2 regions of the Rhodococcus sp. 4CII genome follow, and region 1 is predicted to be linked to the other one. Evidence: riboswitches for the same ligand, from Rfam matches in the RefSeq annotation. Region 1 holds a riboswitch; the other holds the start of a gene.

Region 1 (4,859 bases):
CTCGACGCCATCTCGGGCAACAGGCCCATCGCCACGAACTCGGTGGTTCCGATCCCGAATCCGCCGAGCGCCAGCGCGATCATGGCGAGCGTGCGGACGGACGGATGCTGGGCGACGACACCGACGGGACCGGACGGACGGGCAGGCGCGGAAGTAGTCACGAAGAACAGTCAACGACGGCATCCCGGGTTCTCTTCCCGCTTCCGCCGTGGGGTGAGCACACTCACTTCGTCGGCGCGCCTCCCCCGACTTCCCGCAGACGACGAACGGGACACCCCGACGTGGGGAGCGTCCCGTTCCGTACTGCCGTCGTGCGGTGCCTACTGCTCGGCGATCGCCTTCTGGAGGTTGATGTCCAGCGTGCCGAGGAACTCCTCCGTGGTGAGGTAGCCCTGGTCGCCGCCGACCAGCATCGCGAGGTCTTTGGTCATCTGGCCGCCCTCGACGGTCTTGATGACCACGTCTTCGAGCTCCTGCGCGAAGCCGATGACGTCGGGGGTGTTGTCCAGCTTGCCGCGGTGCTCGAGTCCACGGGTCCACGCGAAGATCGACGCGATCGGGTTGGTGGACGTCGGCTTGCCCTGCTGGTGCTGACGGTAGTGACGCGTCACGGTGCCGTGCGCAGCCTCGGCCTCACACGTCTTTCCGTCCGGGGTCAGCAGCACGGAGGTCATGAGACCCAGCGAACCGAAGCCCTGCGCGACGGTGTCGGACTGGACGTCACCGTCGTAGTTCTTGCAGGCCCAGACGTAGCCGCCCTCCCACTTGAGCGCCGACGCGACCATGTCGTCGATGAGGCGGTGCTCGTAGGTGAGACCCGCCGCGTCGAACTCCGGCTTGAACTCGGTCTCGTAGACGTGCTGGAAGATGTCCTTGAACGCACCGTCGTACGCCTTGAGGATGGTGTTCTTCGTCGACAAATACACCGGGTAGTTCTGCTGCAGGCCGTAGTTGAGCGAGGCGCGCGCGAAGTCCTCGATGGACTTGGTGAAGTTGTACTGACCCTGGACGACGCCGCCGCCGTCGGGAAAGTTCACCAGTTCGTGCTCGATCGGCTCGCTGCCGTCCTCGGGCGTGTAGGTGATCATCACCTTGCCGGGGCCGGGGACCTTGAAGTCGGTGGCGCGGTACTGGTCACCGAAGGCGTGACGACCGATGATGATCGGCTTGGTCCAGCCCGGAACCAGTCGCGGAACGTTGGAGATGATGATCGGCGCGCGGAAGATCGTGCCACCGAGGATGTTGCGGATCGTGCCGTTGGGCGACCGCCACATCTTCTTGAGGCCGAACTCCTCGACGCGTGCCTCGTCCGGGGTGATGGTCGCGCACTTGACGCCGACGCCGTGCTTCTTGATGGCGTTGGCGGCGTCGACGGTCACCTGGTCGTCGGTCTCGTCCCGGTGCTCGATGCCGAGATCGTAGTACTCGAGGTTCACATCCAGGTAAGGATGGATCAGCTTGTCTTTGATGAACTGCCAGATAATGCGTGTCATTTCGTCGCCGTCGAGTTCGACGACGGTGCCCTCAACCTTGATCTTGGACATGGGTGCTTCGCGTCCTCCTAGGAAGATTCCCTGGTTACACGGTTGCGGGCGCACTTCGTGAGTGGGTCCGCGAACGGTTCGCTTATCAAACGTAGACGGTCACAGCGGCCCCTGGGAGACCGCGCTTTAACAAGACAAGCGTACTGCTATACGCCGGGCTCGCAACACACGGGGTGCGGGAACCCGCCCCTACTGGCGGGTAACTTTTGCCTGCTAGTGGCCCTGATCGGTGCCGATTCCGGCCGTTCCACCGCAGCCGCTAAGATTCACCACAGGTCATGAGTGCCAGCAACGAGCCCCGGCTAGCTGGCCGGCAACCCTCCACCGCGGTGGGGTGCCCCGGGTGATGACCTGGTTCCCTGATTCATACAACAGTCGGGTGACAAGCGCGGGTCCGACATCGGAGGTTCATGATGTGTTGTTGTCGTAGATAGACCCCAGACAGCCCTGCGCGCGAACGAACAGCTCGTCGTCCGCGCCTCGTCAGACCACTGGAGTAGACAGCACATGACCGAGAACTGGTCGTTCGAGACCAAGCAGATCCACGCCGGGCAGACGTCCGACGCGACCACCAAGGCGCGGGCGCTGCCGATCTACCAGACCACCTCGTACACGTTCGACAGCACCGATCACGCTGCCGCGCTGTTCGGTCTGGCCGAACCGGGCAACATCTACACCCGCATCATGAACCCCACCCAGGACGCGGTCGAACAGCGCATCGCCGCCCTCGAAGGCGGCGTTGCCGCGCTTCTCCTCGCGTCGGGTCAGGCCGCCGAGACGTTCGCGATCCTGAACCTCGCCGAGGCCGGCGACCACATCGTCTCCAGCCCGCGGCTCTACGGCGGCACCTACAACCTGTTCCACTACTCGCTGCCCAAGCTCGGCATCGAGGTCTCGTTCGTCGAAGACCCCGACGACCTCGAGCAGTGGCGCGCCGCCGTCCGCCCCAACACGAAAGCGTTCTACGGCGAGACCATCTCCAATCCGCGCAACGACGTCCTCGACCTGCCCGGCATCTCCGGGATCGCGCATCAGCACGGCATCCCGCTGATCGTCGACAACACGGTGGCGACCCCCTACCTGATCCGCCCCCTCGAGCACGGCGCGGACATCGTGGTGCACTCCGCCACCAAGTACCTCGGCGGGCACGGCACGGCGATCGCCGGGGTCATCGTCGACGGCGGCACGTTCGACTGGACGCAGGGCCGCCACAGCAACTTCACCACGCCCGACCCGAGCTACCACGGTGTCGTCTTTGCCGAACTCGGACCGCCGGCGTTCGCCCTCAAGGCACGGGTGCAGTTGCTGCGCGACCTCGGCTCGGCGGTCTCCCCGTTCAACGCGTTCCTCATCGCGCAGGGTCTCGAGACCCTCAGCCTGCGGATGGAACGCCACGTGTCGAACGCGACCGCCGTCGCCGAGTACCTCGACGCCCGGCCGGAGGTCGTGTCCGTCGGATACGCCGGGCTCGCGTCCTCGCCCTGGCACGACCGGGCGAAGCAGATCGCCCCGAGGGGCGCGGGCGCCATCGTGACGTTCGAGCTCGCCGGTGGCATCGACGCGGGCAAGAAGTTCGTCAACGCGCTCACCCTGCACAGCCACGTCGCGAACATCGGCGACGTCCGGTCGCTGGTGATCCACCCCGCGTCCACCACGCACTCCCAGCTGACCCCCGAGGAGCAGGCCGCGAGCGGTGTCACTCCCGGACTGGTCCGACTGGCTGTCGGCATCGAAGGGATCGACGACATCATCGCCGATATCGAGACCGGACTTACGGCGGCGGCATCTTGACAGTGAGCGCAGTACAGAACCTGCCCGCGGCGGACGGACGTCTCGGCACCCTGGACATCGGCCCCCTCGAACTGGAAAGCGGAGAGGTCCTCCCCTCGGTGACACTCGCCGTGCAGCGGTGGGGTGAGCTGTCCCCGAACCGGGACAACGTGGTGCTCGTCGAGCACGCCCTCACCGGCGACTCCCACGTCACCGGACCCGTCACCGACGAGCACCCCTCCCCCGGCTGGTGGACGGGAATGGTCGGGCCCGGTGCGCCGATCGACACCGACGAGTGGTGTGTCGTCGCCACCAACGTCCTGGGTGGCTGCCGCGGCACCACCGGTCCCGGTTCGATCGCCGAGGACGGTCGCCCGTGGGGCAGCCGCTTCCCGGAGATCTCCATCCGCGACCAGATCGCCGCCGAGAAGAAGTTCACCGACCTGCTGGGCATCGAGAAGCTGGCGTCCGTCGTCGGTGGTTCGATGGGCGGAATGCGCGCACTCGAGTGGGCCGTGACCTACCCGGACCGGATCGCGTCCGCGCTCGTCCTCGCCGTCGGTGCCCGCGCGACCGCCGACCAGATCGGCACGCAGACCACCCAGATCGAGGCCATCACCAGCGACCCCGACTGGCAGGGCGGCGACTACCACGGCACCGGCCGGATCCCGCGCACCGGATTGCGCATCGCCCGGCGGATCGCGCACCTCACGTATCGCAGCGAGAGCGAACTCGACTCCCGGTTCGCGAACTCTCCGCAGGACGACGAAGACCCGTGGCGCGGCGGACGGTACGCCGTCGAGAGCTACCTCCAGCACCAGGCGGACAAGCTGGTCGGCCGGTTCGATCCGGGCACCTATGTATTGCTGTCGGAGGCCATGAACCGCCACGACGTGGGCCGCGGTCGCGGTGGTATCGCAGCCGCGCTGAGCACGATCACCGCCCCCGTGATCGTCGGCGGAGTCGACTCCGACCGCCTCTACCCGATCCGCCTGCAGGAGGATCTGGCCGACGACATCCCCACGTGCGACGGCCTGCGGGTACTCAACTCGCGGGACGGCCACGACGGGTTCCTCACCGAGGCCGCCGCGGTCGCGAAGCTCCTGTCCGAAACGATGCAGCTGGCACGCGCCGGACGCTGACCCCGGAGCGGGACGACGCCCGCTCGGACCGCTAGTCGGTTCCGAGCGGGTCGATCGACACGGCCAGCCACACGATCGCGCCGCCGACGGCCACGAGTGCGCCCACGTCGAAAGGCTTGCTGCGCACGGCGAGTAGCCCGACCCGCTCCGACGGCATCGTCAACCGGAAGACCGCCGCCAGCAGGGTGGCGACGCCGAAGACGAAGGCTCCTCGCCGCCACCGATCCGCGAGCACGAACCCGACGGCTACCACGATGACGACGAGGACTGCCAGCATCGGCAGGTTCTTCTTCGCGAACTGCCCCCAGTCGGCCATCTCAGCCGAGAGACGCTGCGACACGCTCGGCCCGCTCCACGACGTTGGTCAGCAGGAAGGCCCGGGTGAGCGGTCCGACACCACCGG
Region 2 (4,859 bases), 2.1 Mb from region 1:
AAACCGTTGAGCACCAACGTCATCGCGGTGATGGAATCGACGGCGTCGACGACGAAGACGCCGATGTAGAGCAGTGCGACGGCGAGCGCCGACGTGATCAGGGTGGTGTGGACGCGCCGCAACCGGGGGATCAGCGCTTCCAGGTCGAGCCCGCTGGCGTAGACGTTGAGGACGCCCTGCCCGAGGCCGCCCGCGAGGGCGACGAGGACGATCGGCAGCACGTACCAGCCGGGCGCCTCCGCGACCAGGTCGGCGACGTAGGAGTCGCTGAGCGTGGTGAACGTCGAGGCGGTGAACGACCCGAACGCCGCGGTGAGGAACAGTCCGAAGAAGATGCCGGCCATGGTGGCCGCGACGATGGAACGGTCGGTGAACCGGACGCGGGAGATCCGCCTGCTGTAGTCGCCCAAGGTGGGGGCGTACGACAGCGGGCCGCCGACGGCCAGCACCACGGCCAGGATCCAGGTGGGCCAGAATCCGCCGAGCAGATAGTCACCGCCCCCGTCCGCGCCGTGGAAGTGCCCACCGAAAGCGAACACGCCGAGGAGAAGGAGCGCGGCGACGACGGGCAGCACGAACTTCTGGAGCGCGACCACCGTGCCGTGGCCGAACAGCGCCACGGCGACGATTTCGGCGGCGATGATGCCGTAACCGAGCGCGAGCATGCCGTTGTCGATCGGTGTGCCGAACAGGCGGTGCGCGGCGGCGATCAGTGCGTCACCCGAGGTCCACACGGCGATCGCCGCATAGGCGAGGGCGAACAGCAGGGTGAGGCCGGAGCCGATCATCCGCCCGCTGACTCCGAAGTGCGCGCCGCTGGACACGGTGTTGTTCGTGCCGGTGCGCGGACCCAGGAGCGACAGCGGCGCGATGAGGAGGGTGCCGAGCCCGATGCCGACCGCGCTGGCCGCGACCGCGCTGCCGAAACCGAGTCCGAATGTGATGGGCAGCCAGCCGAACACGATCACCGAGAACGCCAGATTGCCGCCGAAGAACACGGCGAGCATGTTGAGCGGTCGCGAATCGCGCTCCGATTCGGGGATGTACTCCACCCCGATCGTCTCGACGTGTCCGAAGCGGTCCTCCGGTGGGGAGGGGGCGGTGTCGTCGAGGGGCGTCGTCGGGTCGAGGTTCGTGGACACTGCGGACCTCACTTTCGGTGGCGGAGGTGACCGTCATCACGTCCTGTTGGGTACCGAAGATATTCCAAACTGAAAATTCAGTCAAGACCGGTGAGTGACGTGCGACACCGGCGCCGGTGCGGAGTTTGCGCAGCTGACGAGTTCGGACTAGATATATGTGTGACCGTTAGTCTCATGTATGTCTCTGTCATCGGAGTGCCTGTGTCTGCCGCCAACGTCAACCGTCGTTCCGCGAGCCGGTCCCGACTCGCCGCAGCCGGGAGGGCGCTCGGTTCATGTGGCATGGACGGTGGACGGTGAGGTCGCCGCTCGTCCGGTGGCAGCTGATCGGGTTCGTTCTCGTGGCCCTCGCGGGCCTCGTCTACGTCGGTGCCAACTACGTGCGCCTCGACAATCTCCTCGGCTTCGGTGAATACACCGTGAACCTGGAGTTGGAAACGTCGGGCGGAATCTTCACCAATGCCGAAGTCACCTACCGCGGCGTGCCGGTGGGGCGCGTCGGGGAGATGTCCCTGACCGCGGACGGCGTCGTCGTCGAACTGAAGATCGACAAGAGCGCCCCCGACATCCCCGCGTCAGCGAAAGCCGTTGTGGCGAACAGATCCGCGATCGGCGAGCAGTACGTCGACCTCCAGCCGGACACGGACCGCGGGCCGTTCCTGGCGAACGGATCCCGCATCGCCGCGGTCGATACCTCGACACCCGTGCCCGTCGAAGAATTGCTGGCGGGCACACAGGGATTGACCGAGTCCGTGCCGATCGACGCGCTCCATACCGTCGTGACGGAACTCGGCGCGGCATTCGGCGGCAGAGGGGACGACCTTCGGTCGCTCGCGGACTCGCTGTCCGGGATGTCGGAATCCGGCATCGAATCACTCGACCGGACAGTTGCTTTGGTGCGCGACAGCCGGACTGTTCTGGAGACGCAGTCCGAACAGTCCTCGGCGATCGAGGATTTCAGTGCAGATCTGGACTCGCTTGCGGATCGCTTGCGGATCAGCGACCCCGACGTCCGGCGGCTGATCGACAACGCAAACCCAGCGAGCGAGCAACTGGGGCAACTGGTCTCGGACGTCGGCCCCGGCCTCACGACGTACCGTGCCAACCTCTCGGTGACGGCGAAGACGATCTCGGCGCAGGCCACGGCCCTGCAGACGCTGTTCGTCTATCTGCCGGGGGTGGCGGCGGCGTCGTCGACCATCGCGCCCGACGACGGGACCGTCCACCTCGGTCTGGTGGCCGAGACCGGCAACCCCCCGTCGTGCACCGTCGGCTACGAGGGCACTCGGGCGATCCTCGCCGACATGAAGCGGCAGGACCCGAACTTCGACGACACGGAGCAGGACTTCCCGCAGAACACCGCCGCGTCCTGTGCGGCCCCGCAGGGCAGCCTCACCGGCGTCCGCAGCGCGAACCGGATCGTGTTCGGCGACCCTGCCACCGTTCAGCCGTGGGACTCGAAACCGAAGAAGGACCCGAACAGGCTGGACCTCAACCCGATTGCGAATCAGCTGGCGCCGCTCCTCGGGGTGACGCCTCGCTGACGCGAGTTCGCCTCCCCGACTCCGGGTCCTCTCGACGTTCGGGTTGACATCTGCGCGCCGATCCTGCAATCTTCGAAACAGGTCACGAGTACCAGCGTCAAGCCCCGGCTAGCTGGTCGGCAACCCTCCACCGCGGCGGGGTGCTCCGGGTGACGACCAGGCTGTGGTTCACACCGGACCCGGCAAGCGCGGACTCCGAGAGGGCACCGACCCTGCGACGAGTCCCTGACTACGAGGGATGTCGTGATGACTGCTGTATTGACCGCCGACGTGTGTGTAGCCCCGCTGGCCCAAGTTTCGGGCTCCGACCTGCGGGTTCCGCTGGTGCAGGGCGGCGACTGCGCCTACGTCAACTTCGACTACGCGGCGAGCGCGCCTGCCCTGGCGCAGGTCACCGACCGGATCGCGGCGCTGCTGCCCACCTATTCGAGCGTGCACCGCGGCGCCGGCTACGCGTCGCGGATCTCGACCGAATGCTACGAGAAGGCCCGCGACTCCGTTGCCCGGTTCGTCGGTGCGGACGACGACCAGGTGGTGGTGTTCACCCGGAACACGACCGACTCGCTGAATCTGCTCGCCGGATGCGTTCCCGGCAGCACCGTGGTTCTCGACATCGAGCACCATGCGAATCTGTTGCCGTGGAAGGGCTCTCGCATCGTGAGGGCTGCGGACACTCTGGCGGAGACCGTCCGGCTGCTCGTCGCGGAACTGTGCTCGAAGCCCACCGCCCTGCTCGCGGTGACGGGTGCCTCCAACGTCACCGGTGAAGTGCTGCCGATCGCGGCCCTCGCCGAGGTCGCGCATCGTTGCGGTGCACGGATTCTCGTCGACGCCGCGCAACTCGCACCGCACCGCCGCATCGACCTCGCGGAGTGCGGTGTCGACTACCTCGCGTTCTCCGGGCACAAGCTGTACGCCCCGTTCGGCGCGGGTGTGCTGGTGGGCCGCCGGGACTGGCTCGACGCCGCCGATCCCTACCTCGCAGGCGGCGGAGCGGTGCGCAACGTGACCGTCGAATCCACCCAGTGGGCACCCGCTCCTGCCCGGCACGAGGCCGGCACGCCCAACGTGCTCGGTGCCGCGGCCCTCGCCGCCGCGTGCGACGCGCTGTCCGCGCTGGACTTCGGCGCCGTGGCCGAACACGAGGCCGCGCTCACCGCCCGGCTCCACGACGGACTCGGCTGCGTCGACGGTCTGGAGTTCCTGCGGCTGTGGTCGGACGCCCCCGACACGGTCGGAATCGTGACGTTCACGATCGACGGCTTCGAGCCGGGGGAAATCGCCGCCTACCTGTCCGCCGAGCACGGCATCGGGGTACGCGACGGCCGCTTCTGCGCGCATCCGCTGCTGAGACGCCTCGGGCGGCCCGACGGTGCCGTCCGGGTGAGTGTCGGGCTCGGCAGTTGCTCCGCAGACGTGGATCGACTGGTCCAGGCCGTGCGCACCCTGGTCGCCGGCCGTCGGAACTGGGACTACGCCAAGGAGAGCGGACAGTGGAATCCGGTGCCGGAGACTCGCTTTTCGCGGGACGCGCTAGTATGAGCCCATGGCATCGCAGGCTGGGAGCACAATGATTGCTCACTGGTGCCGTCGGCATGTAGATCTCTGCCGAACCGCCTCGGGTATGTGTTCGAGCTGACCGTTCTGCCGGCTCCGTTTCATTCACACGTCATTCCCGAGGAACCCCAATGTCTCGAGACAATGCCTTCGTTTCCCGTCCCCTTCGCGTCGCCGTCGAACTGACCGGATCGGGTCACCACCCGGCGGCCGAGGGCGCCGCGGGCACACGGCCCATCAACGGTGCCGACTACTGGGTGGACCTGACCGCCGATTCGACGGATCAGCTCGACCTCACGTCGTTCCCGCCGAACGTCGTCCGGATCCGGGCGTCCGATCTGCGCGAGGCGCAGCAACAACGCGCACGGATCCGCGCCGAACTCGTCGCGGACGGCCGGAACCCCGACGGCGTCACCGTGCTGGTGGACCTCGAGGTGCTCATCGCCACCGAAGCCCGTGCGGCGCGCAAGGAACTCGCTCTCCTCGACAGTGCGCTGGAGACCCCGCGCGAACCTGTGTCGCTGCAGTACGTCGGAACTCCGGTGGGTCTGGCCGGGCTCATCGCCGACATCCAGGCGGCCGGCGTCGCCGACGGTGTGACGCTGCTGCCGCTGTC

What was found. A riboswitch is a leader RNA that binds a small molecule or an ion and turns the genes downstream of it on or off. The one in region 1 is predicted to bind S-adenosylmethionine.
Region 2: another riboswitch for S-adenosylmethionine. It lies ahead of H0B43_RS14800 (aminotransferase class V-fold PLP-dependent enzyme); the one in region 1 lies ahead of H0B43_RS05570 (bifunctional o-acetylhomoserine/o-acetylserine sulfhydrylase).

What each region holds. Positions count from the first base shown of each region.
Region 1 is NZ_JACCFE010000002.1:984,783-989,641, forward strand. Features, by position in the region: gene H0B43_RS05560 (MFS transporter) at 1-161, opposite strand, end outside; gene H0B43_RS05565 (NADP-dependent isocitrate dehydrogenase) at 321-1,544, opposite strand; SAM riboswitch class IV at 1,819-1,939, shown strand; gene H0B43_RS05570 (bifunctional o-acetylhomoserine/o-acetylserine sulfhydrylase) at 2,052-3,335, shown strand; gene H0B43_RS05575 (homoserine O-acetyltransferase) at 3,332-4,456, shown strand; gene H0B43_RS05580 (DUF3017 domain-containing protein) at 4,488-4,772, opposite strand; gene H0B43_RS05585 (bifunctional methylenetetrahydrofolate dehydrogenase/methenyltetrahydrofolate cyclohydrolase) at 4,774-4,859, opposite strand, start outside.
Region 2 is NZ_JACCFE010000002.1:3,039,563-3,044,421, reverse strand. Features, by position in the region: gene H0B43_RS14810 (cytosine permease) at 1-1,142, opposite strand, end outside; gene H0B43_RS14805 (MlaD family protein) at 1,439-2,686, shown strand; SAM riboswitch class IV at 2,767-2,881, shown strand; gene H0B43_RS14800 (aminotransferase class V-fold PLP-dependent enzyme) at 2,933-4,228, shown strand; gene H0B43_RS43140 (putative leader peptide) at 4,233-4,325, shown strand; gene H0B43_RS14795 (hypothetical protein) at 4,375-4,859, shown strand, end outside.